3 regions of the Actinomadura decatromicini genome follow, and region 2 is predicted to be linked to each of the others. Evidence: riboswitches for the same ligand, from Rfam matches in the RefSeq annotation. Region 2 holds a riboswitch; each other region holds the start of a gene.

Region 1 (7,570 bases), on a different contig from region 2:
GCCGGGCGCCGGGTAGCGGGGACGCGGCCGGGCCGCCGCCCCCGCGTCGGTGAGGAACCGGACGGGCCGCGCCGAAGGGAGCAGCGACCCGGGACCGCCATCGGACGCCCTGCCGTCGAGCCGGACGTCCGTCATCGCCGTACTTCCCGCCGTGCTTCCCTCATCGGGTCCTGCCCTCCTCAACCAGACGGTGGTAGGAATATGAATCAGGATTGCCATAAGTCTCAATAGCTACACTGATTTGCGGACATCTGGTCGAAACAAGGGGTCAGGATGGACCAACTGTCGTTCGAGCCGCCGTCCGGCCTCGCTCCGGTCGGACGTTCGGCCGCGCCGCTGGACGACGTCGACCGCGCGATCCTGCGGGAGCTGGAGGCCGACGGGAGGCTCTCCATGCGGAGCCTCGCCGAGCGGGTCAGCGTCTCCCGCTCCAGCGTCTACGCGCGGGTGGAGCGGATGGTCGCGGACGGCGTGATCACCGGGTTCGCCGCCCGCGTCGACCCCGTCCGGGCCGGGCTCGGCACGTCCGCGTACGTCCTGATCAGCATCGAGCAGCACTCCTGGCGCGAGGTGACCGAGCGGCTGCGCAAGGTCCCCTACATCCAGCATCTGGCGTTCGTCGGGGGCGACGTCGATGTGATCGTACTGGTCCGTACGCCCGACAACGGCACGCTGCGGGACGTCGTCCTCGCGCGGATCCACGCGGTGGAGGGCGTCCGCTCGACGCGCACCTGGCTCATCTTCGACGAGGCGGCGGGCGGCGGCGGGCTGCACTGATCCGCCCCGCTCCGATCGCGGGTCCGACCAGCGGTTCCTCACGTGTCAACGGGTTTCGAGTGAACAGATGTTGCCCACCGTTCCGCCATTCTCCAGAAGATGTTGACGATTTCCTTGGACGTTTTGGACCGGTTCGGCTTCCGGCCTGCGGTGGTCATATGACGCGCTGACCGCCATTCGGCGGCCGGCCGGTGCACAAGCCTTGCCCGGGCCGCGGACTTAGGGTTAACGTTCAACTACCAGATAGGAAAGTTTCCTATCAGATGGAGTCCGCATGCCCCGCTCCCCTCCATCGCCGGTGACACGGCCGTGCCGTCCCCTGGAGCCGCGGCGCTCCCCGGCCCCGGCAGCAGCCGGGCCGTCTCGCCGCGGGCCGACCGGCCCGAACCACCCCGACCACCCCCGCACGGCCTAGCACCGCGAGAACGCGAGGAAATCGACCACCCCAGATTGGCAAGGACCCCCCGCATGAAGAAGTCAACGCGCAAGCTCGCCGCCATTACGGCCGGCGTCGGAATCGCACCGCTGGTCGCCGTCGTCCTCCCCGCCACGGCGGCCCTCGCGCACGGCTACGTCTCGGCGCCGCTCAGCCGCCAGGCGCAGTGCGCGCAGAAGATCGTCCAGTGCGGAGCGATCCAGTACGAGCCGCAGAGCGTCGAGGGCCCGAAGGGCCAGCGGACGTGCAGCGGCGGCAGCCGGTTCACCGAGCTGAACGACGACAGCAAGCCGTGGAAGGTCACCACCGTCGGCCGGACCGTCAGCTTCACCTGGACGTTCACCGCCCGGCACCGCACCACCAACTACGAGTACTTCGTCGGCGGCCAGAAGGTCGCCACCGTCGACGGCGGGAACACCCAGCCGCCGTCCACCGTGACCCACTCGGTCAACCTCGGCAGCTTCAGCGGCCGGCAGAAGATCCTGGCGGTCTGGAACATCGCGGACACCGGGAACGCCTTCTACGCCTGCGTCGACGTCAACATCCAGTAATGCGCCGATTCCTGCCCCTGCTCGGGGCCGTGCTGCTCACGGCGGGCACCGCGTCCGCCGTCCTGCCGACGACGTCCGCCTCCGCCGCGGACTGCGCCGCCGCATGGAACGCGTCCAGCGTCTATACCGGCGGCGCCAAGGTGTCCTACGGCGGGCACAACTGGTCGGCGAAATGGTGGACGCAGAACGAGAAGCCGGGAAGCGGCACGATCGTCTGGGCCGACCAGGGAACCTGCGGCCCCGTCGATCCCCCCGACGACCCCGGAGATCCCGGCGACCCCGGCGACTCCGCGGATTTCGTGGTGAGCGAAGCCCAGTTCAACCAGATGTTCCCGAGCCGGAATTCGTTCTACACCTACCAGGGGCTCACCGCGGCGATGGCCGCGTACCCCGCGTTCTCCAACACGGGAAGCGACACCGTCAAGAAACAGGAGGCGGCCGCATTCCTGGCGAACGTGAACCACGAGACCGGCGGGCTGGTCTACATCGTGGAGCAGAACACGGGCAACTACCCGCATTACTGCGACGCGAGCCAGCCCTACGGCTGCCCCGCCGGGCAGGCGGCCTACTACGGCCGCGGGCCCATCCAGCTCAGCTGGAACTTCAACTACAAGGCCGCGGGCGACGCGCTCGGAATCGACTTGCTGCACAACCCGTGGCTGGTCGAACGGGACGCGGCCGTGTCGTGGAAGACCGCGCTGTGGTACTGGATGACCCAGAACGGCCCCGGCACCATGACCCCGCACAACGCGATGGTCAACCAGCGCGGATTCGGTGAGACGATCCGCAGCATCAACGGCAGCCTGGAATGCAACGGCGGAAACCCGTCCCAGGTGCAGAGCAGGGTGAACGCCTACAAGAGGTTCACCGAACTCCTCGGCGTCCAGCCCGGCGGCAACCTGACCTGCTGACCGGACGTCGCGGACGCGCCATCCGGACGCTTCGCCGAGAACGACCCGCGCACGGCCACCCCCGTGCGCGGGTCTTTCGCTTTCCCGGAAAGGTCAGTTCCCGGAAAGGTCAGCGGCCGTTCGCGGGGACGTAGAGGCGGATGTCGTCGACGTATGCCTCGCCCTCGTAGTAGTTCAGGTGCGGGTCGCCGATGATGAACGAGTCCGGATAGGCCGAGCCCTTCGGCCATGCGTGCTCGGTGGTGTACGTCCCGGCGGGCCCCTTGTGGACGAGCCGCCGGTCGAACCGCCCGTCGTACTCCTCGGGCGTCTGGTTGTAATGCCAGATCGGACGCCCGTTCTCCACGAAGTCGTGGTGGACGCGCAGCGTCGCCTGCCCGATGTGCCGGAACGGCCCGCTCATTTCGAGCGTGTACCCGGTGCGGTCCCGTTCCACGGCGAACCGGTAGGCGGCCTTCGGCAGCAGTTCCGGCCGGATCTCGGCGCTGGTGAGATGTCCCTCGAACCGGTCGCCGGGCCCGTACGGCTTGTCCATCGAGACGTTTCCGCACCTGGTCTTGATGTAGTACTCGTTGCTGACGTTGTTGTTCGCCGTCTCGCGGAACAGGTCGCCGCGCGGGAACAGCGCGTTCACGCCGTTGAAGGTCCCGTCGAAGGTGCGGTAGATCCGGCCGGTCTTCGGGTCGCAGGTGCCGGCGTTCTTCCAGCGCGCGTCGTCGCTGTAGTAGCCGTCCATGATCACCTTGCGGCGGAAGTGGATGCCCGGGTTGCCGTGCGGCGCGGGGGTCGCGTAGTCGAGGACCGTCAGGTAGTAGAAGCCGTTCTCGCGCGTCACGTCCGGGTAGTCGCAGCGCTTCTTGCCGGGCAGCGCGCCTTGGAACGTCCAGGGATAGCGGGTCTTGCACGGCTCCTTCGTATAGCCGTTGTGGCGGCCGTCGTAGTCGAACGTGCCGTTCCGTTTCCCGCCGAAGTCGATGCCGCGCAGCGTCATCTCCACGCGGTAGTGGCGGGGGAGCGGGCGGGTGGGGCGGATGAGGACGCCCGCGTCCCAGCTCGGCTCCGAGATCCGCCCGACCTTGCGGCCGTCCGGCAGGGTCTTCGTCGACAGCCCGGGACGCGAGTCGGGACGGCCGTCGCGGTCCTTGTCGACGGCGGCGACCTCGGCGGTCAGCCACCCGTTCCGGCCGAACGCGACGCGCTTGCGGAACACGTTCAGCGTCGCGAGCTCCCGCGCGAACAGCGGCCCGCTGATCTTCTTCCAGGCTTCGCCGTCGTCGTCGAACGCGTCCACGTTCCACGGGCTGCGCGGACCCTGCGGGTCGAGGCGCCACGGCGCCCCGTCGACGCGCAGCGGGCGGTCGAAGCCCTCCTGATCGACCAGCCTCCAGCCGTTCCGGGCGGGCTCGGACGGCGTCCTCCCGGTGGCCGTCCCGGTGGCCGCCGCGGGCCAGGCGGCCCCGGCCGCCACGGCGGCCGTGCCCGCGACCACGGCGGTGATCTTCCAGCATCTCCCCATGTCAGCGGACTCTAGGAGGGCCGTGCCGGGGTGCAAGGCGACCGCTGGCGTCCGGCCGGAACTTGCCCGTCCCTTGGCCGACTCGGGGTGGGCGGGGCATGGAAAGGCGCCATGGAAAGGGCCCGGCCGGGGGTCGTCCCGGGCCGGGCCCTCGTCATAGGGGCGCGGTCGCGTCAGAGGTTCTTCGGACGGTACGCCTTGTACTCGCTGCCCGCGTTCAGGCCGTAGTCGCGCGTCCGGTAGTCGGTGCCGTACCGGCCGCGCTGCTCGTACGCCCAGTAGGACGTGTGGTCGTCGTTCGCCCACTTCTCGAAGATGACGACGTGCCGGGTGGTGTTGGTGCCCTGGGCGTCCATCACGAGGTCGCCCTTCTTCAGCTCGGACATCGTGATGCGCTCGGTGTAGCGCGACGACGTCAGGCCGACGGTGTTCGGGCCGGGCTTCGCGAGCCCGAGCGTCATGGCGACGTATCCCGAACAGTCGGTGCGGTAGCCCTGGTAGCTGTTGGTCTGGCTGTAGCGGACGCGCTCGTCGGTGCCGGGGCGCCACGACTTCGCCAGCTCGATGACCCTGTCCCGCTTGGACTTCGAGTCGGTGGTCCTGCTTTCGGACGCCCTGCTCTCGGACGTCGTGGAATCGGACTTCTTCCGGTCCGCCTTCCCGCGGTGGGAGGACGTGCGGCCCGGCTCGCCGCCGTCCGCCTTGCCGCCGGGGACGGTCGCCACCGCGGCGGCCGACTGCGCGGACTCGGAGTCGAACACCCCAGCCTGCGCGGTTCCCGCGATCACGCCGAAGGCGGCGAGACCGACGACCGCGCCCATGATGCGGGGCGTCGTGTTCAGAGTGTCACGGAATTTGTGCAGGGGGTTACGGTTCTTGCCGTGCTTGCCGTTCAAGGGGGCTCCTTCTTCCAATTCGCCTGCCGGGTTAGCTGACGGGTTCGGACGTGGAAGTCGCCCTACGGCCTGCGGACAGGCCGACTCACCCCAGTGCGAGGATGTGGGTCCCCGGCTCCGCGCGAAGGCGGACTCGGCGATGCCGCTGCGATCCACCGGGGCGCGATGGGGCCCCTACGCGGGACCCGGTGTCCCGCGTGCGAAAGAGCGGCGTTTGAGTTGTGGCCCGATGCGACCGGCCCGCCTCGGGGGCCGTGCCGGATGGGGCTCGCGTGTCCGGTGGGACACGAGGGCCAAGAGCGCCTGGAGGGCGCCTTGAGAGCGACAAGCTAACGCAAAGCCTCAAAAGAAGGCAAACTACGACAAAATCTTTATCGACCCAGTTCAACTGGGTCGCGGCCTGGGACGCCGGCCGGGCCGGGCGTCAGCGGGCGGACGGTACGTCCGGCAGGCCGGGCACCCGGCGCGCCTCGCGCCCCTCCGTACGCGGCGCGCTGACCGCGAGATAGAGCAGCGCCATCCCGGCGATCTGGGCGAGGTGGTAGACCGACGTCGGGTCCAGGCCGACGCGGCCGGTGACGTCCGGGTCGATCGCCTTCGCCGCCGCCGCGGCGCCGCTCGCCGCCAGCGCGGCGATCATCGGCCCGGCCATCGGATGGCGCCGGACGGCGGCCCGCCCCCACAGCGCGAGGATGCAGACCATCGTCAGGCTCTCGCAGGCCAGCAGCGCGGTGACGCCCGCGTGCCCGGTGACCGCGAGGACGGCGTACGCGCCGATCCCGATCGAGCGCAGCAGCCAGAACGTCCGGCCGTGGCGGGGGCCGAGCACCTCGGCGACCGTCCCGGCCAGCAGGTAGGACACCGCGACGACGACCATCGCGCTGATCACGGCCCAGCTCGGCCCGTCCAGCGCGGCCGAGTACTTCACGAACCCGTGGTGGACGAACCCGGCGAGCGCCGCCGCACCCGCCCACCAGAACGACGTGCGCCAGTGCCGGTGCGCGCCGGTGCGCCCCAGCCGCGCCGCCAGCGCGACGGTGACCAGGCCGAGCGCGAGATCGGTGAGGGCCGGCGCCGGTTCGGCAAGCATGCCTGCACGGTACCCGGCGTTCCACGGCGAGTTCGCGCGAAATCTTGACTCATTCAAGAAAATGGTCCAGCCTGTCTGCGTGACCACGATCTCGGAGTACGAGCGGCTCCTTCGCGGGGCGGCTCTGCGGGTGACCCGTCCGCGGGTGGCGGTACTGAGAGCGGTCCACGCCCACCCGCACGCGGACACGGACTCGATCATCGGCGCCGTCCGGCACGACCTGCCGAAGGTGTCCCACCAGGCCGTCTACGACTCGCTGCACGCGCTGACGGCGGCGGGGCTGGTACGGCGGATCCAGCCGTCCGGCCACGTGGCCCGGTACGAGTCGCGGGTCGGGGACAACCACCACCACGTCGTCTGCCGGTCCTGCGGCGCCATCGCCGACGCCGACTGCGCCGTCGGCGAGGCGCCGTGCCTCACCGCGTCCGACGACAGCGGCTACGCGATCGACGAGGCCGAGGTCATCTACTGGGGCCTGTGCCCCACCTGCTCCGCAACCTAGAGAGTTCCTGCATCCACCCCCGCAGTGCCCTGGGAGGGAACCACACATGTCAGAGAACAAGGAAACAATCGCCTACGACACGAACGCGGCAGGCGAGGGCGGCTGCCCGGTCGCGCACACGCGCGCCCCGCATCCGACCCAGGGCGGCGGCAACCGCGGCTGGTGGCCGGACCGGCTCAACCTGAAGATCCTCGCGAAGAACACCGCCGTGACGAACCCGCTCGGCGCGGACTTCGACTACCGGGCGGCGTTCCAGACGCTGGACCTGCCCGCCGTGAAGCGCGACATCGCGGAGGCGCTCACCACCTCGCAGGACTGGTGGCCCGCCGACTTCGGCAACTACGGCCCGTTCATCATCCGGATGGCGTGGCACAGCGCGGGCACCTACCGGGTCAGCGACGGGCGCGGCGGCGCCGGGTCCGGGCAGCAGCGCTTCGCGCCCCTGAACAGCTGGCCGGACAACGCGAGCCTCGACAAGGCCCGCCGGCTGCTGTGGCCGGTCAAGCAGAAGTACGGCCAGAAGATCTCCTGGGCCGACCTCCTCATCCTCGCCGGAAACGTCGCCCTGGAGTCCATGGGCTTCACGACGTTCGGCTTCGCCGGCGGGCGCGAGGACGCCTGGGAGGCCGACGAGGACGTGTTCTGGGGCCCGGAGACGACCTGGCTCGGCGACGAGCGCTACACCGGCGACCGCAACCTGGAGAGCCCGCTCGGCGCGGTCCAGATGGGCCTGATCTACGTCAACCCGGAGGGCCCGAACGGCAACCCGGACCCGATCGCGGCGGCCCGCGACATCCGCGAGACGTTCGGCCGGATGGCGATGAACGACGAGGAGACCGTCGCGCTCATCGCGGGCGGCCACACGTTCGGCAAGACGCACGGCGCGGGCCC
Region 2 (7,570 bases):
GAGGGTCCGGCAGCGCTACGTCGACCTCATCGTGAACGACGAAGCCCGGAAAATGGCGCGGTTGCGTAGCGCGACCGTGCGCGCCGTGCGGGACTTCTGGCACGACGAGGGTTACCTAGAGGTCGAGACGCCGATGCTGCAGCCGATCCACGGCGGCGCGGCGGCGCGTCCTTTTCAGACGCACATCAACGCGTACGACATGGACCTCTACCTTCGCATCGCGATCGAGCTGTATTTGAAGCGGCTCGTCGTCGGCGGCATCGAGAAGGTCTTCGAAATCAACCGCAACTTCAGGAACGAGGGCGCGGACTCCACGCACAACCCCGAGTTCACCATGCTGGAGGCCTACGGGACGTATCTCGACTACAACGACATGGCCGACCTCACCCAGCGGATGTACCAGAACGCGGTCGTGGCCGCTCTCGGTACGACCGTGGTCGTCCATGACGGTGTCGAGATCGACCTCGGCCTTGCGCAGTGGCCCCGGATCACTCTGTACGGGGCCGTGTCGGAGGCCCTCGGCGAAGAGGTGACCCCGCACACGCCGATCGAGGACGTTCGTAAGCTCGCCGACGCCCGCGACATCTCCTGGGACCCGAAGTGGGGCCAGGGCAAGCTCGTCCAGGAACTCTTCGAGGAACTGGTGGAGCACACCCTCGTCCAGCCCACTTTCGTCATGGATTACCCGGTCGAGACGTCGCCGCTGACCCGTCAGCACCGTGAAGAGCCCCTTCTCACCGAGAAATGGGACCTCATCGGCTTCGGGACGGAACTCGGCACCGCCTACTCGGAACTCGTCGACCCGATCGAGCAGCGCCGCCGGCTCACCGAGCAGTCACTGCTCGCCGCGGGCGGCGACCCCGAGGCCATGCAACTGGACGAGGACTTCCTGCGTGCCCTGGAGTACGCGATGCCGCCTACGGGCGGGATGGGCGCCGGAATCGACCGGATGATCATGGCCTTCACCGGCAAGGGGATTCGCGACACGATCCTGTTCCCGCTGGTCAAGCCCGAATAGCGCCGGACGGCCCACGAAGCGCGCGGTAAACGGCCCACGAAGCGCGCGGTAGGAGACCGCGGCCCGCGGGCTCTGGCATGTCCGCAACACGGCCGATCCGAGCTGCCCCGGCCACGACGCGGAGGCTCCTGCGCCGCCCACAACGGGCGCAGGAGCCGCTACGGCGACGGCCGGGGTGGGAAAGTGCGTCGGCGGGTTGAAACGGCGTCCAGAGCGCCGTGGGGAGCGTGAAAGGGGAGCTGAGCCGCGCGGGTGCGGGGCGGGGGCCGTGCCGGAGGGTCAGGCGCTTTCGCGGATGACGAGATCGGGTCTGAGAACCACCTGCCGGTGTTGGTGAGACTTCCCTTCTCCCAGTTCGGCCAGGGCGAGTTCGGCGGCCTCCCAGCCGAGCTCGCGCCGGGGCTGGCGGATCGTGGTGAGCGGGACGGCGGCGCTCGCCGCCAGCTCGATGTCGTCGTAGCCGATGACCGCGATGTCCTCCGGCACCCGCGCGCCGACCCTGATCAGCTCGTTGATCAGCCCGATGGCGAGCAGGTCGTTGGCGCAGAACACGCCGTCCGGACGCGGCGACATCGCCAGGACCTCGTGCGCGGCGGCCTGGCCCTCGGTGGGGCTGAGCGCGTCCTGCACCAGGGTCGCGGGCTTGCCGAAGCCGGCCTCGACGATCGTCCGGGCGGCGCCGTCGCGGCGTTCGACGCAGGGCTGCGGCTCCGGCACGCCGGTCACGAACGCGATCCGCTCGCGGCCGATGCCGAGCAGGTGCGCGGCCGCGATCTCACCGCCCGCGACGTGGTCGACCTGGGCCGAGCAGACCTCGGCGGCGTCGCGGTCGATCAGCACCACGGTCATCCCGGCCGCGCGCAGCCGGGAGATGTCGCGGGCGCTGAGCCCGACGGGGATGATCAGCACCCCCGCCGCGTTCTGCTCCTCCAGCAGCGTCACCGAGCGCCGTTCCTTGGCGGCGGAGTGGTCGCTCGACAGCCACAGGGCGTCGTGGCCCGCCGCGTTCAGCGCGGCCTCGGCCCCCCGGGCGACGTCGCTCGCGTACGGGTTGGTGAGGTCCTCGACGACGACGCCGAACGCGCGGCGCGGCTGGTCGCCGAACTCGCCCGCGGTGTTTTCGGGGCGCCGCCGGAGCCGGCGGGCGGACTCGTTCCGCACGAATCCGAGCTCCTCGATCGCGGCCCGAACACGGTCACGGGTAGCTTCGGCCACGAGGTCTGGCCGGTTTAGGACATTCGAAACGGTCCCAACTGAGACCCCAGCTCGCCTCGCGACTTCACGAATACTGGTCTGCGGCAACTCGCTCCTCGTCCCGTCCAGGGCGTGTTTTCCCAGGTAGTGGAGTTTTGCACAGCGTGCGGACGAATACTCGACCACGCATAGTGACGATTCGCGCACACAGTGCACTGAACCAGCGCTTGACGGGCCGGATCCGGCCGCCTAGCGTTCCGAGCCGAAGCGTAGCTTGAAACGATTCATGATCTTCGTCCGCGGCGAGATCAGGCGAGTCCGACGAGAAAGGACGGGTGCGGATGGCTGGCGATCTCATCCCGTCTCCCTCAGACGACCAACGAGTGAATCGTCACCCGGAGTTCCCCCGAACGAGCCCGCAATCGGCCATGCGGCCACCTCCGGCCAAGCGCGCCAGACAGCAAAGGAACCCGATGATCTGAGTCCGGAGGGCTCCGGACCCGGCAACCCAACGCGCGTACAGAGATCGAGAACCAACCCGTGCCTGTGCAGCGGACGGCTGCATCCCCGCGGTCATCACCACGGACGAGGGAGGACGGAGTGGAACAGGCCACACTCGCACGTCGTGGCACCGACGATTTCGGGCTGAGCGAGGAGGAGATCCGGCTGCTCGCCCAGATCGCCAGCGGTGTCACCGCCGATGTGGCGGCACGCAAGCTGGAATTGAGCGCACGGACCTTGCGGCGCCGGTTGCGGACGATCTGCGACCGCCTGGAGGTCAACACCCCTATCGAGGCCGTTGTGTGGGCGGCCCGGAGGCAGCTCATCTAGCGGCGGCCCAGGACGCCCGCCTGGGGACGGCGGGCGTCGGCAGGAAGCAAGGCGGCGAGCCCAGACGAATTCCGTCCGACCCCGCAGCGGCGGCGTCGACGTCCTGACAGGTAGGTCCCTGCAGGAGGCGTCGCCGCGGACGGTGTTCAAAAGCCCGCCCGCGGAGTTCACAGGCGTGCCCATCGCGCTCATACGGGCATGCCTTCCCCCACAGGCAAGCCGAACCCTTCAAGCATGCTTTGGACGCACATCCATTGGCCCATGCGGAAACGCACTCGTGACGTGTGGTCCTCAGAGCCCGAGACGAATCAGGCCACTCGGACGCCGCCGGCGAAGGGGCGTCCGGACATCGAGGCTATTTTCACGACGTCGCCGGTGTGCGGCGCGTGCAGCATCTTGCCTCCCCCGACGTAGATCCCCATGTGGTGGAGGTCGGAGTAGAAGAAGACGAGGTCGCCCGGTTGCAGTTCACTGCGTGACACATGGGTGCCCGCGTTCCACTGGCTGCCCGTGTAGTGCGGCAGGTTGATGCCGACCTGCTTGTAGGCCCACATCGTCAAACCGGAGCAGTCGAAGGACGTCGGACCCGCGGCGCCCCACACGTACGGGCGGCCTATCTTGCCCATCGCGTAGCGCAGCGCCTGAGCGGCCTTCCCCGTGCCGATGACGGGGAGGCTGGCGAGCTGGGACGGATCCCGGTCGACGAGCTTCCCGCGCACCTTCTCGTAGGTGTCGGTGACCTTCTTGCGCTGCGAGTCGAGTTCCGTGCGCAGTTGCTTCACCTGCTGGGCGCGCGCCTCGGCGGCCTTGCGCGCGCGCTGGGCGGCCTGCATCGCCTGCATCAGACCCAGCACTTTCGTGCTGTCCTGCTTGGCGAAGTAGTTCAGGGTGGCGGCCTGGTCGAGGACGGCCTGCGGGTCCTGGGAGGCGACGAACGAAACGGCGGGGTCGGAACCGCCCTGCATGTAGCTGGTCGCGGCCAGCGCGCCGACCTTCTCCCGGATGCCCTGGAGCGACTTCTCCTGCCGCTCCGCGTTCTCCGTGGCGACCTTGGCGGCGCGCTGCGACTGGGCCAGCTTCACCTTGAGCCCGTTGTACTGCTCGGTGAGCCGCTCCAGGTCGTCGGCGAGCTTGAGCGCCTTGGCCCGGAGCTCCTTCGTGGACGGCTCGGGGTCGGCGTGGGCGACGGCGATCGTGTGCGGGCTGATCGCGTGCGGCGCCGCCGAGAGGGCCACCAGCGCGCCGGCCAGCACGGCCGCCCGGCCGCGGAACCGGCCCGCGCGGCGGGACGGCGGCGCGGCGCCGGAAGGCGTCACGGAGCGGGAACGCGCAGATCGTTGAAAGGAAGCAGGGCGCGACGGCTCCACTGAGATCTCCTCTCCTCGTCCGCCTACCGAGTTAGCTGACGGGTTAGGGCCGGAGCAGCCCGTCCGCGGGCACGCGCGGATCGGACCACGCGGCTGCGGATTCACCCCTCACGGGCCGAGGGTGCTCCCCCGAACACTCCGGAAGTGGGTCCCCGGCTCCTCGGGGCGCTGGTTGCGGCCCGGGGACTCGGCGGTTCGGCCTTCGTCCAGCGAACGGCCGACATCAGCGATGGACACTAACGGAACACGCTTCGGATGCCAACCAGAACCCGTGAAATCGCAGGTCGCGCCGCCGTTTCGCGACGGAGTCCGGCGTGTGCGAGCCGGGTGGGCGCGCACCGGGAGCCTGCGGAGCGCAGGTCAGGAGGCCGGTGAAGTGCCCGCATTCGATAATCTCGCCTGATTGTGGAGGTCGTGATCCGGCGTGCCCGTACCGCCGATGTCCAGGAGATACGCAGGCTGGTCGATCTGTATGCCGGCTCGGGACGACGCATGCTGAAGAAGTCCACCGTGAAGCTGTACGAGGACGTCCAGGAGTTCTGGGTGGCGGAGGACGTCCAGGGCGGCGCGCCGGGACGGGTGGTCGGCTGCGGGGCCCTGCACGTCATGTGGGAGGACCTCGCCGAGGTCCGCTCGGTCGCCGTCGACGGGGCCTATGGCGGACGCGGCATCGGCCACCGAATCGTCACCCGTCTTCTGGAGACGGCACGGGAACTGGGCGTGCGGAGGCTGTTCTGTCTTACCTTCGAGGTGGACTTCTTCGCCCGGCACGGTTTCGAGAAACTCCTGGGGACCCCGGTGTCGCCAGAGGTGTACGAGGAGCTTCTCCGTTCCTACGACGAAGGCGTTGCGGAGTTCTTGGACCTTGATCGGGTCAAGCCCAATACGTTGGGCAACACCCGGATGTTGCTTCGCCTGGAGGATTGACCCGATGAGCGATTCCCGCGACCGTGGCGGGCCGTACCAGCCGCCGCAGGGGCAGGGGTCCTATGGCCCCCCGCCTCCGTACCAAGGTCCTCAAGGGCAACAGCCTCAGCAACAGCGGCAACCCCAGCAGCAATGGCAACAACCTCCTCAGACCCAGCAGCAATGGCAACAGCCCCAGCAACAGGGTTGGGGACAGCAGCCTCCGTACGACGAGTCGTACGGTGCGTCCCACGACCAGTACGGGGGCGGCTCCTACGGGGACGACCTGGCGCTCGCTCCGATCCTGCGGCGCGCGGGCGCCCGGATCATCGACAACGCTCTCGTGGCGGTCTTCGGGTTCGCCCTCGTCCTCCCCATCACGATCGGTGTGCTCGGGCTGGACAAGCCAGGCAGCAAGACGGAGGACGACGGGGGGATATGGAACTGGCCCATCATCTTCACCCTCTTCTGTGTCCTGTCGGTGCTGCCGTTCCTCTATGAGGCCGTCCAGTTGTCCATGTCAGGGCGGACGCTGGGGAAGCGTGTGATGGGGCTCGGGATCGTCCAGTCCCCTGGGGGACAGCCACTCACCACCACCCAGGCCGTCTGGCGCGCTGGGATCGTGCATGTGGGCTACCAGCTCGGTGTCTTCTTCTTCCTCGTCGTAGCGGTGATGGTGTGGGACTACGCCGCCTACGGGATGCTGCTGGTCTGGGCGGGTGCGCTGATGGCCTACCTGTGGGCGATCTGGGACCAGCCCCTGCACCAGGCCCTCCATGACCGCTTCGCCGGCACCCTCGTCATCGACGAGCGGGCCGGATACGACGAATACGACGAGTACACGGAATAGGGCCCCATGGAGGCACCCCTCGCCGAACCGGGGCAGCGCCTCCTGGCGCGCATCATCGACACGCTCGTCGTCGGCCTGCCCGTCATCATCGTCGTCCGCGAACTGGTGTCCGGGCACACCGTGGACATCGTCGCCCCACCCGTGGTGGCGGGATGCACGCTCCTCTACGAGGCGATCCAGTTGGCCCTCTGGGGGCGGACGATCGGGAAGCGCCTCGCCGGTATAGAAGTCGTCATCGACCCCACGGGCCCTTCCCTATCCGCAAGGACGCTCAGGGGCGAGGCAGGCGAGGCCGTGCCGGGAGACCGTCCTGTGCCCACGGAGACGCTCGCAGGCGCGGACGGAGCGGCCCGCGCAGGGGGCGATGGGGCGGCGTCGGGTGAGACGGTCACAGAAGCGGCCGCGGAGCCCGTTGCCGAGTCCGCTACCGATAGCGAGTCGGAGGGGCGGAAGCCGGAAAGCGTGCCGATCGGCGACGGAGCTCGTCCGGACGTTCTCCGCGCCGTTCTCCGCGCGGCGATCTATTCGCTGCCGATCGCGGCCCGCCCGATTCCCGTTCTCGGCCTACTCGCCGGGGTCTTCTGGGTCGCGAACGCGGGCGCGCTGTACGAGGGGACGCGGCGTCAGGCCGTCCACGACAGGCTCACCGGGACGCTCGTGGTAAAAAGCGCGCCGAGCGATTCAACGGCCTTCTGAGATCCTCTCCGGCGCTCTCGGCCGCGCTCAGCGGAGAACGATCCCGGCGGCGCGCCGGGGTCGGTTCGCGCGGCCCGAGAGGGCGTGCCGAGCGGGCCCCCGCTTTCGCCGTAGATCGCCGCTCTGTTTCGGACGCCGCGCGTTGCCGGGCCGAATGCCAGCTCGTTCCGGTTACGGCCCCGAATCGCCACGGGATCTGTCACGTCCCGGACGGGCCCTCCGGTTTGGGACGCGCTTCATAGACGTTGCAGTTGCGTCCGTCGGCCCCGCCGCATAGCGCGGGCGACTCAGTTCGGACCGGACGCGGTCTCGCTTGGACCGCTACCTTTCGCGCCACATGTCGCCGGGCTCGGATGAACCGTGTACCGTTCACACGTTGCGCTCCGCCCGGGTCGAAGAAGTGGGATGCGCGGTGGGATTGTGGCGCAATCTCCCGATTTCGGGATCGTCGACTACCGGCGGCTTCCCGGTGGGACCGAGCTCCCGCCGACTTCCCGCCGCCGACGCGGCGGCAAGAGATTTCGGCATCGCCCGACCGGCGGTTATCCGTCCACATCCGCCGGTGGCGGCGTTGATCGGCCGGCGCGCCCCCGCTTGTTACGGGCGGCCGGGCGCATTCCGTCCCCGGCCTGCGGTTTGTGCCGTCGCCCCGGAGTTAATCCCGGTCGGCGGCGCCGGGGCGTCCGCCCTGTTAAGGTCACTCGCGGA
Region 3 (7,570 bases), on a different contig from region 2:
GATGTGCAGGCGCGCGGCTATCTCCTGGTCGCGCCGTCCGGCGGCGACGAGTTCGGCGATGGCCGCCTCCCGGCCGGTGAGCAGGCGGCGCAGCGCGGGCGGCAGCCCCGGCGCGGACGACTCCGCCGCCAGGATCGACACGATCACCGAGGGCCGCTCGGGCAGCGGCGCCGACGTCACGCTGACCTCGGTCGGCGCGCCGCTCCCGGCGGGCCGCACGGTCAGCCGCCGGGTCGCCTCGCCGCCGTCGATCGCCGCGTCGAGGACGGACCACGCGTCGTCCGCCGCGTCGAGCAGCGCCCGCGCCGGACGGTTCGCGTGCCGCTCGGCCCGCTCCAGGTCGGTGACGACGATCGCCTGGCCGCTCGCCTCAAGCGCGCCCCACCAGGCCGCCCGCTCGGCGTCGATGGCGGTGACCAGGTCCGTCGCGGCGACCGCCGCCTGGAACATCATCGCGGCGACGGTCGCGCGCCGCCGGTCGCCCTGGTCGAAGGCGGGCTCGCCGCCGTTGCGGGCGAAGTTGACGGTCCCGACGATCTCGCCGCCGCTGACCAGCGGCGCGCACATCACGTGCGCCATGTCGTAGTGCCGGAACAGCTCCCGGACGATCGGCGCCTGCCGCCACTGGTCGGCGGGCGCGACCAGGGAGTCGTCGAAGGCCCGCCGGGCCGCGACCGCGCCGCGCAGCACCGGGTCGACCGCCCGGCCGAAGCGCTCGTAGCGGTGGACGTAGAACCGGCTGAGCCCGCGCACCTCCGACGCGCGCGTCTCGCCCGTCCGGGGGTCGAACAGGTACACGCCGAAGGCGAAGGACGGCACATGGCGCGCGACCCACTCGAAGTAGCGGTCCTGCAGCTCGTCCAGCCCCCGGGCGGTGACGAGCACGGCCAGCCCGGAACTCAAGCGCTCCTCGTCGGCGACCATCGCGTCGCCGACATCGATGTCGTCGCCCATCCAGCGAGTATGCGCCGCCGACATACGTTCGTGCTAGACAGCACGGCCACTGATTATCGCTCCGACCTGCGAAATCATGATCGTCCAGGGTGTCAGCGGGTCAGGATCGACCGCACCGTCCCGGTGACGACCTTCGGCGCGTCCTCCCGGGCCAGCCGGTCGGCGCGGATCTCCTCGGCCGCGCCGTGCAGGACGTACTGGATCACGCCGACCAGCCAGGCGATCGGCATGTCGGTGCGGAAGACGCCGTCGTCCTGGCCTCGGCGGATGAGTTCTTCGAGGCGCTCGGCCGGGGCCGAGTGCAGCTCGCGGATGCGTCCGGCGGGGAGGGTGCCCTCGGCCGCCGCCAGCAGCGCCATCGACTCGGCCACCAGGGACCAGCTGGATTCGAGCAGGCGGCTCAGCGCGTCCCGGGCGTCGCCGGTGAGGTCGATGGCCGACAGCACCTCGTCGCCCGCGCGCAGCGCGTCCGACAGGGCGGCCTCCACCAGCGCGGCCCGGTTGGGGAAGTGGCCGTAGAGCGTCATCCGGCCGACCCCGGCGTGCCGGGCGATGTCGTCGATGCTCGCGTTCGAGTTCCCGCTGAGGCATTCGCGGGCCGCGCCGACGATGCGGGCGATGCTGCGCTCGGCGTCCGCGCGGCGGCGCCGTCCAGGTGAGGCGGTGGGCATGCGCACACTCTAACTCGTACTGCGGAATACGTGTTAACCTCCGGACATTGAAGTCGTATACCGCAGTACGAGTTAAGAGGAGCCCCCCCATGACAGACCAGGCCCACGAACCGTCCACGGAGCAGGGGGCGCGGCATCCGCTGCGCTGGCGCATCCTCGGCCTTCTCGGGCTGGCCCAGCTCATGCTGATCCTGGACGTCACCGTCGTCGCCATCGCGCTGCCCCACATCGAGGCCGACCTCGACCTGAGCCGCCAGGCCGTGACCTGGACGGTCAGCGCCTACACCCTCACCTTCGGCGGCCTCATGCTGCTCGGCGGACGCGCCGCCGACCTGTTCGGCGCGCGGCGCGTCGTCCTCGCCGGGCTGCTGATCTTCACCGCGGCGTCGCTGGTGACGGGGCTCGCGGGCGCGGGCGGACTGCTGCTCGCCGGACGGATCGCCCAGGGGCTCGGCGCGGCGCTGCTGTCCCCGTCCGCGCTGTCGTTCGTGGTGAGCCTGTTCGACGGCGAGGAGCGGAACAAGGCGCTCGGCGTCTGGTCGGCGCTCGGGGGCGGCGGCGCGGCCCTCGGCGTCCTGCTGGGCGGGGCGCTCACCGCCGGACCCGGCTGGCCGTGGGTGTTCTACGTCAACGTGCCGATCGGCCTCGCCGTCGCCGCCGCGCTCGCCCGGATGCTGCCCCGGCGGGACGTGCCCCGGGCGCGCGGCGGGCTCGACCTCCTCGGCGCGCTGCTGGTCACGGCCTCGTCCGGCAGTCTGATCTACGCCTTCATCCGCGCCGGGGACCACGGCTGGCTGACGGCCGCGACCGGGCTGCTCGTCGTGCTCGCGGCGGTCGGTTACGCGGCCTTCGTGATCCGGCAGCGGACCGCCGCGTCCCCGATGATGGACGTCGCGCTGCTCGTCCGGCGGACGGTCGCCACCGGCACGTTCCTGATCCTCGTCGCCACCGCCCTGATGATCGCGGTGTTTTTCCTCGGCACGTTCTACTTCCAGCACGCGCGCGGCTACGGCGCCCTGCGCACCGGCCTGCTGTTCCTGCCGGTCGCGGCGGCGACGATGCTCGGCGCCGACCTCACCGGCCGCGCCATCGCCCGGACGGGCGCGCGCCCGCTCGCCGTCGTCGGGCCGCTCGTCGCCGCCGCCGGGATGGCGCTCCCCGCCCTGTCGATGCACCCGGCGACCGTCGTGGCCGGGACGGCGATCGCGGGCGCCGGGACCGGCGCGATGTTCGTCGTCGCGTCCGCGACCGCGCTGGGTCGGGTCGCCCCGCACGAGTCCGGCATCGCGTCCGGCATCGTCAGCACGTTCCACGAGTTCGGCGCGTCCATCGGGGCCGCCGTCATCTCCAGCGTCGCCGCCGCCAGCCTCGTCGGCGACACGCTCGACGGCTTCACGGACGGGTTCGTCCTCGCCGCGATCGTCGCCGCCGTCACAGCGGCCGCCGCGGCCGCACTGACCCCCGGACGTCCGACCTCCTACAACGTGTAGGGCATACTTCCCGAGTCGGACAAGCGGCTGGAGAGTATGGATGACCACGCACAACGGGCACGAGTCGCACCAGAGCGGCACGCACGGGCACGACCACCACGCGCACGACGATCACGGGCATGCCGGGGCGGTCTCCTGGACGATGGCCGCGCAGGCGACGTTGCACTGCCTCACCGGATGCGCGATCGGCGAGGTGCTCGGCATGGTCATCGGGACGGCGTTCGGCTGGTCGAACGCGGCCACGATCGTCCTCGCCGTGATCCTCGCGTTCGTGTTCGGCTACGCGCTGACCATGCGCGGAGTGCTGAAGGCCGGGCTTTCGTTGCGGGCGGCGTTCAAGGTCGCGCTGGCCGCCGACACGGTGTCGATCGCGATCATGGAGGTGCTGGACAACGCGACCATGGTGCTGATCCCCGGCGCCATGCACGCGGGGCTGGCGGACGCGACGTTCTGGGGCGCGCTTGCCATCGCGTTCGTCGTCGCGTTCGTCCTCACGACCCCGGTGAACCGCTGGATGATCGGCAAGGGGAAGGGGCACGCGGTCGTCCACCAGTACCACCACTGACGGCTTCCAAGGCGGCGCCGGGTTCTCCGGCACAATGTGGGGAACGGAGGTGTCTCGCATGGCAGGACTGGGTGGATCGCTTGAGCGCTCCATCATGGACGTGCTGTGGGAGGCGCCCGGCCCGCTGCGGGTCCGCGAACTGCTGGCGGAACTGAACGAGAACGCCGACAGGACGCTCGCGTACAACACCGTCCAGACCGTGGCCGAGCGGCTGGCCCAGAAGGGGCTGCTGCGGCGCACGCGGGACGGGCTGGCCTTCCGCTATTCGCCGACCCGCGCCCGGGAGGAGTACGCGGTCGAGTTGATGCTCGACGCGCTCACCGAGTCCGCCGACCACGGGAGCATCCTCACCCGGTTCGCCGAGAGCGTCCCGCCGGAGGACGCGCGCCACCTGCTGGACGCCCTGCGCCGCCGCGCCTCCGGCGCCGAAGGGGAATGACGGCGTGGTCTACCTCGTCCTCGGGCTGATCGCCACCGCCGTGCTGCTCGGCTGCGCGGCGGGGCCGGTGCTCGACCGGCTGGGACGGCCCGCCGCGCATCCGGGGACCGCCGTCGCCTGCTGGGTCGGGGCCGTGACCGGCACCTTCATCGCCTGCGCCGGGGTCGTCGCGGCGGCGCTGCTGTCGCCGCCCGCGCCCGGCCACGGCCTGCTGGAATGGCTGCGCGACTGCCTGCCGCACCACGGCGGGAAGGCGATCGCCACGGCGGCGGGCGCGACCCTGGTCCTGCTCGCGGCGTGCGGGTTCCGGGTCGCGCGCGGCCTGCCCCGGCTGCGGCGCGCGGTGCGGCACCGGCGGCGGCACCGCGAGATGCTCCGGCTCGTCGCGCGGGAGGACGAGCGGCACGGCGACGTCCTCGTCCTCGACCATCCGGTCCCGGTGGCCTACTCGCTGCCCGACCGGCGGCGCGCGATCGTGGTCAGCACCGGGACGCGGGACGCCCTCACGCCGGAGGAGTTCGACGCGGTCCTCGTCCACGAGCGGGCCCACCTGCGGCAGCGGCACCACGCGCTGCTGCTCATGCTCGACCTGGCGCACGCCGTCCTGCCCTGGCCGCCCACCATCCGGCGGGCGAAGCGGACCCTTCCGCTGCTGCTGGAGATGGCCGCCGACGACGCGGCGGCACGGGCCTGCGGAGGACGGACGCTCGTCGGCGCGCTGCGGCGGCTCGCGGCGGCGCCCGGGGTGGCGTCCGGGGTGGCGTCCGGGGTGGCCGGGGCGCTCGGCGCCGCGAGCCCGGACGCCGGGGCGCTGGCGGAGCGGGTGCTGCGGCTGGAGAGCGCGGGGACGGGCGGGCCGCGCCGGGCCGGGCGGGCGGCCGCGTCCGCCTTCGCCGCGTCCGCCTTCGCCGCGCTCGCCGTCGCCGCCCCGCTGGCCGTCGCCGCCGCGACGATCACCGAGCTGACCCACCTCTGCTGAATTGTCGGATCTGCCGCTTGGGTGGCGAGATGAGGTCGTTATCTCCTACGCTGCGTCGGAGGCCGTCGCGGCGCGTCCCCGCCGGGGACGGTGGCGGCCGTGCCGAATCTCGCGGGCCCCGCGCGGCCCGCGGAACCGGGGAACCGTTTCTCCACCTGGGGTGAATCCGCTCCCGTGAGCGGTAGGGCGACTCCGGCCCGAACCCGGCAGCTCACCCGGTAGGCGGTACAGGAGAGGACACCACCGCATGCAGCGTCGCGCTGCCGATTCCGGAACGTCTGCCCGCCGAAGGATCGCCGCGGGCACGGCGTGGACGGCGTCCATCGCCCTCGCCGTGAGCCTCGCGGCTCCCCCGGCGGCGGTCGCCGAGCCGAAGCCGACCCGCAAGGAGCTGACCGCCCAGCAGAAGAAGCTCGCCGACGACGCGGAAAAGCTCAGCGAGCAGTACAACGGGCTGCGGGTCCGGCTCCAGCAGGCGCAGCGCGCCGCCAGGGTCGCCGAGGGCAACGCGGCGCGGCAGAAGAAGGCGCTGGACGAGGCGCGGGCGCGGATCGTCCAGCTCGCCGCCGACAGCTACAAGAACGGTCCGGCGGACCCGGCGGTCGCGTTCGCCTCGTCCGGCGACCCGCAGGCCGTGCTGGACCAGTCGGCCACCCTCAACTACTTCGCCCGCCAGGACGGCGCCCGCATCGCCCAGCTCCTCCAGATGATGCAGGCGGCGGAGCGCGCCCGGAAGTCGGCCGAGGCGCGGGCCAAGCAGGTCCGCGAACTCACCGAGGAAGCGAGGAAGAAGCGCAAGGACCTGCAGGCCAGGCTGAAGAAGGTCGAAGCGAAACTGGGGGTGGGGCCGGGGGCGCGCACGGGCGCGGGTCCGGCCGTGAACGTCGCTCCCGGCGGTGCTTCGGCGAAGGCCATGGCCGCGGTCGCGGCGGCGCTGAGCCAGCGCGGCGTCCCGTACTCGTGGGGCGGGGGCAGCGCGTCCGGGCCGACCTACGGCACCGCGCAGGGCGCCAACATCAAGGGCTTCGACTGCTCCGGGCTGACGCTCTACGCCTACGCCCAGGTCGGCATCAGCCTCCCCCACTACACCGGTGCCCAGTTCACCGCCGGAACCCGCGTCTCGCAGAGCCAGCTCAAGCCCGGCGACCTGGTGTTCTTCTACAGCGACCTGCACCACATGGGCCTCTACATCGGCAACGGGGACATGGTGCACGCGCCGCAGACCGGCGACGTCGTGAAGATCGCCCCGATCGCCGGCCGGCCGTTCGCGGGCGGCGTCCGGGTGGCCTAACTCGGTCGCTCGCCCTTCACCGGGGTGACCTTGTGCAGGCCGAGGGCCCGGGACAGCAGCCGGTCGCGCGTCCGCAACGGGAGGCGGGCGAGCAGGCCGAGCAGCCGCGTGTCCGGTCCGACGGTGTAGCGGGGCCTCGGCCTGCCCGCGGTCAGCGCGCGGACGACGGCCGCCGCGACGACCGACGGCGGCGCCGCCTTCGCCCGCGCCATCGAGGCGTTGACCGCGTCGAGCTGCCCCCGGTACATCGCGACCCGCTCGGGCGGCAGCCCGGCGGCCGTCGCCTCGGTGGCGGCGGCGGCCTTGGCGAAGATCGCGGTGTCCGTGAGCCCTGGTTCGACCACGACGACGCGGACGCCCCAGTGCGCCAGCTCCAGGCGCAGGGCGTCCGACATCGAGGCGAGCGCCGCCTTGCTCGCCGAGACCGGGCCGAAGAACGGGCCCGCCACCCGCGCGGTGGCGGCGGTCAGGTTGACGACCCGTCCCCGGCCGGACCTCAGCATCGGCAGGAACGCCCGCGTCACGGCGGCAGGGCCGAACACGTTGACCTCGAACTGGCGCCGCAGCTCGTCCGCCGGGACGAGCTCGAACGGCCCCTGCACGATGATCCCCGCGTTGTTGACCACGGCGTGGAGGTCGTCGCCCACGCTGATCCGCACCTGGCGGACGGCCTCCTCGATGCTCTCGGGGTCGGTGACGTCCAGCGGGAGGACCCGCACCCCGGGGATCTCGGAGAGCCGCCCGACGTTGCTCCGCACTCCGGCTAAGACCTGGAAGCCCTCCTCGGCCAGCGCCCGCGCGGTGGCGTGGCCGATCCCGCCGTTGGCCCCGGTCAGCAGGACCGCCCGCGACGCACCCGTTCCCGACATGTGATCACCTCAGCTGATTGGACGAACATGTTCGTTTGTACATGTCATCGTTTACCTGTGTGTTCCGATGTGTCAAGATGTGCGCAGGGCAGGGAATCGGATCTCGTCGCTGGAGTGTGCGGATGTCGCTGCGCCATGGCCTCCTCGGGTTGCTGGCCGAAGGCCCGGCGAGCGGATACGACCTGGCGCGCCGCTTCTCCGAGGCCCTCGGCCTGGTGTGGCCCGCCCGGCATCCGCAGATCTACATGGAGCTGTCCCGGCTGGAGACCGCGGGCCTCATCGAGGTCGACAGCCACGGCCCGCGCGGACGCA

Evidence for each region. A riboswitch is a leader RNA that binds a small molecule or an ion and turns the genes downstream of it on or off. The one in region 2 is predicted to bind cyclic di-AMP.
Region 1: it holds a riboswitch for cyclic di-AMP, as region 2 does, so the genes downstream of both, FXF68_RS23870 (NlpC/P60 family protein) here and FXF68_RS12050 (C40 family peptidase) in region 2, are expected to answer to the same signal.
Region 3: it holds a riboswitch for cyclic di-AMP, as region 2 does, so the genes downstream of both, FXF68_RS24435 (C40 family peptidase) here and FXF68_RS12050 (C40 family peptidase) in region 2, are expected to answer to the same signal.

The regions. Positions count from the first base shown of each region.
Region 1 covers NZ_VSRQ01000005.1:243,844-251,413, forward strand. The annotation lists gene pdhA (pyruvate dehydrogenase (acetyl-transferring) E1 component subunit alpha) at 1-135, opposite strand, end outside; gene FXF68_RS23850 (Lrp/AsnC family transcriptional regulator) at 274-777, shown strand; gene FXF68_RS23855 (lytic polysaccharide monooxygenase auxiliary activity family 9 protein) at 1,246-1,764, shown strand; gene FXF68_RS23860 (glycoside hydrolase family 19 protein) at 1,764-2,675, shown strand; gene FXF68_RS23865 (hypothetical protein) at 2,785-4,191, opposite strand; gene FXF68_RS23870 (NlpC/P60 family protein) at 4,365-5,087, opposite strand; cyclic di-AMP (ydaO/yuaA leader) riboswitch at 5,094-5,236, opposite strand; gene FXF68_RS23875 (DUF6962 family protein) at 5,512-6,177, opposite strand; gene FXF68_RS23880 (Fur family transcriptional regulator) at 6,257-6,679, shown strand; gene katG (catalase/peroxidase HPI) at 6,726-7,570, shown strand, end outside.
Region 2 covers NZ_VSRQ01000002.1:922,953-930,522, forward strand. The annotation lists gene lysX (bifunctional lysylphosphatidylglycerol synthetase/lysine--tRNA ligase LysX) at 1-1,018, shown strand, start outside; gene FXF68_RS12040 (LacI family DNA-binding transcriptional regulator) at 1,298-2,320, opposite strand; gene FXF68_RS12045 (transcriptional regulator) at 2,813-3,043, shown strand; gene FXF68_RS12050 (C40 family peptidase) at 3,352-4,359, opposite strand; cyclic di-AMP (ydaO/yuaA leader) riboswitch at 4,415-4,613, opposite strand; gene FXF68_RS12055 (amino-acid N-acetyltransferase) at 4,816-5,337, shown strand; gene FXF68_RS44435 (RDD family protein) at 5,342-6,166, shown strand; gene FXF68_RS43810 (RDD family protein) at 6,173-6,862, shown strand.
Region 3 covers NZ_VSRQ01000005.1:368,372-375,941, reverse strand. The annotation lists gene FXF68_RS24465 (LuxR C-terminal-related transcriptional regulator) at 1-954, opposite strand, end outside; gene FXF68_RS24460 (TetR/AcrR family transcriptional regulator) at 1,047-1,625, opposite strand; gene FXF68_RS24455 (MFS transporter) at 1,715-3,115, shown strand; gene FXF68_RS24450 (DUF4396 domain-containing protein) at 3,156-3,680, shown strand; gene FXF68_RS24445 (BlaI/MecI/CopY family transcriptional regulator) at 3,739-4,119, shown strand; gene FXF68_RS24440 (M56 family metallopeptidase) at 4,124-5,098, shown strand; cyclic di-AMP (ydaO/yuaA leader) riboswitch at 5,189-5,339, shown strand; gene FXF68_RS24435 (C40 family peptidase) at 5,346-6,389, shown strand; gene FXF68_RS24430 (SDR family NAD(P)-dependent oxidoreductase) at 6,386-7,258, opposite strand; gene FXF68_RS24425 (PadR family transcriptional regulator) at 7,381-7,570, shown strand, end outside.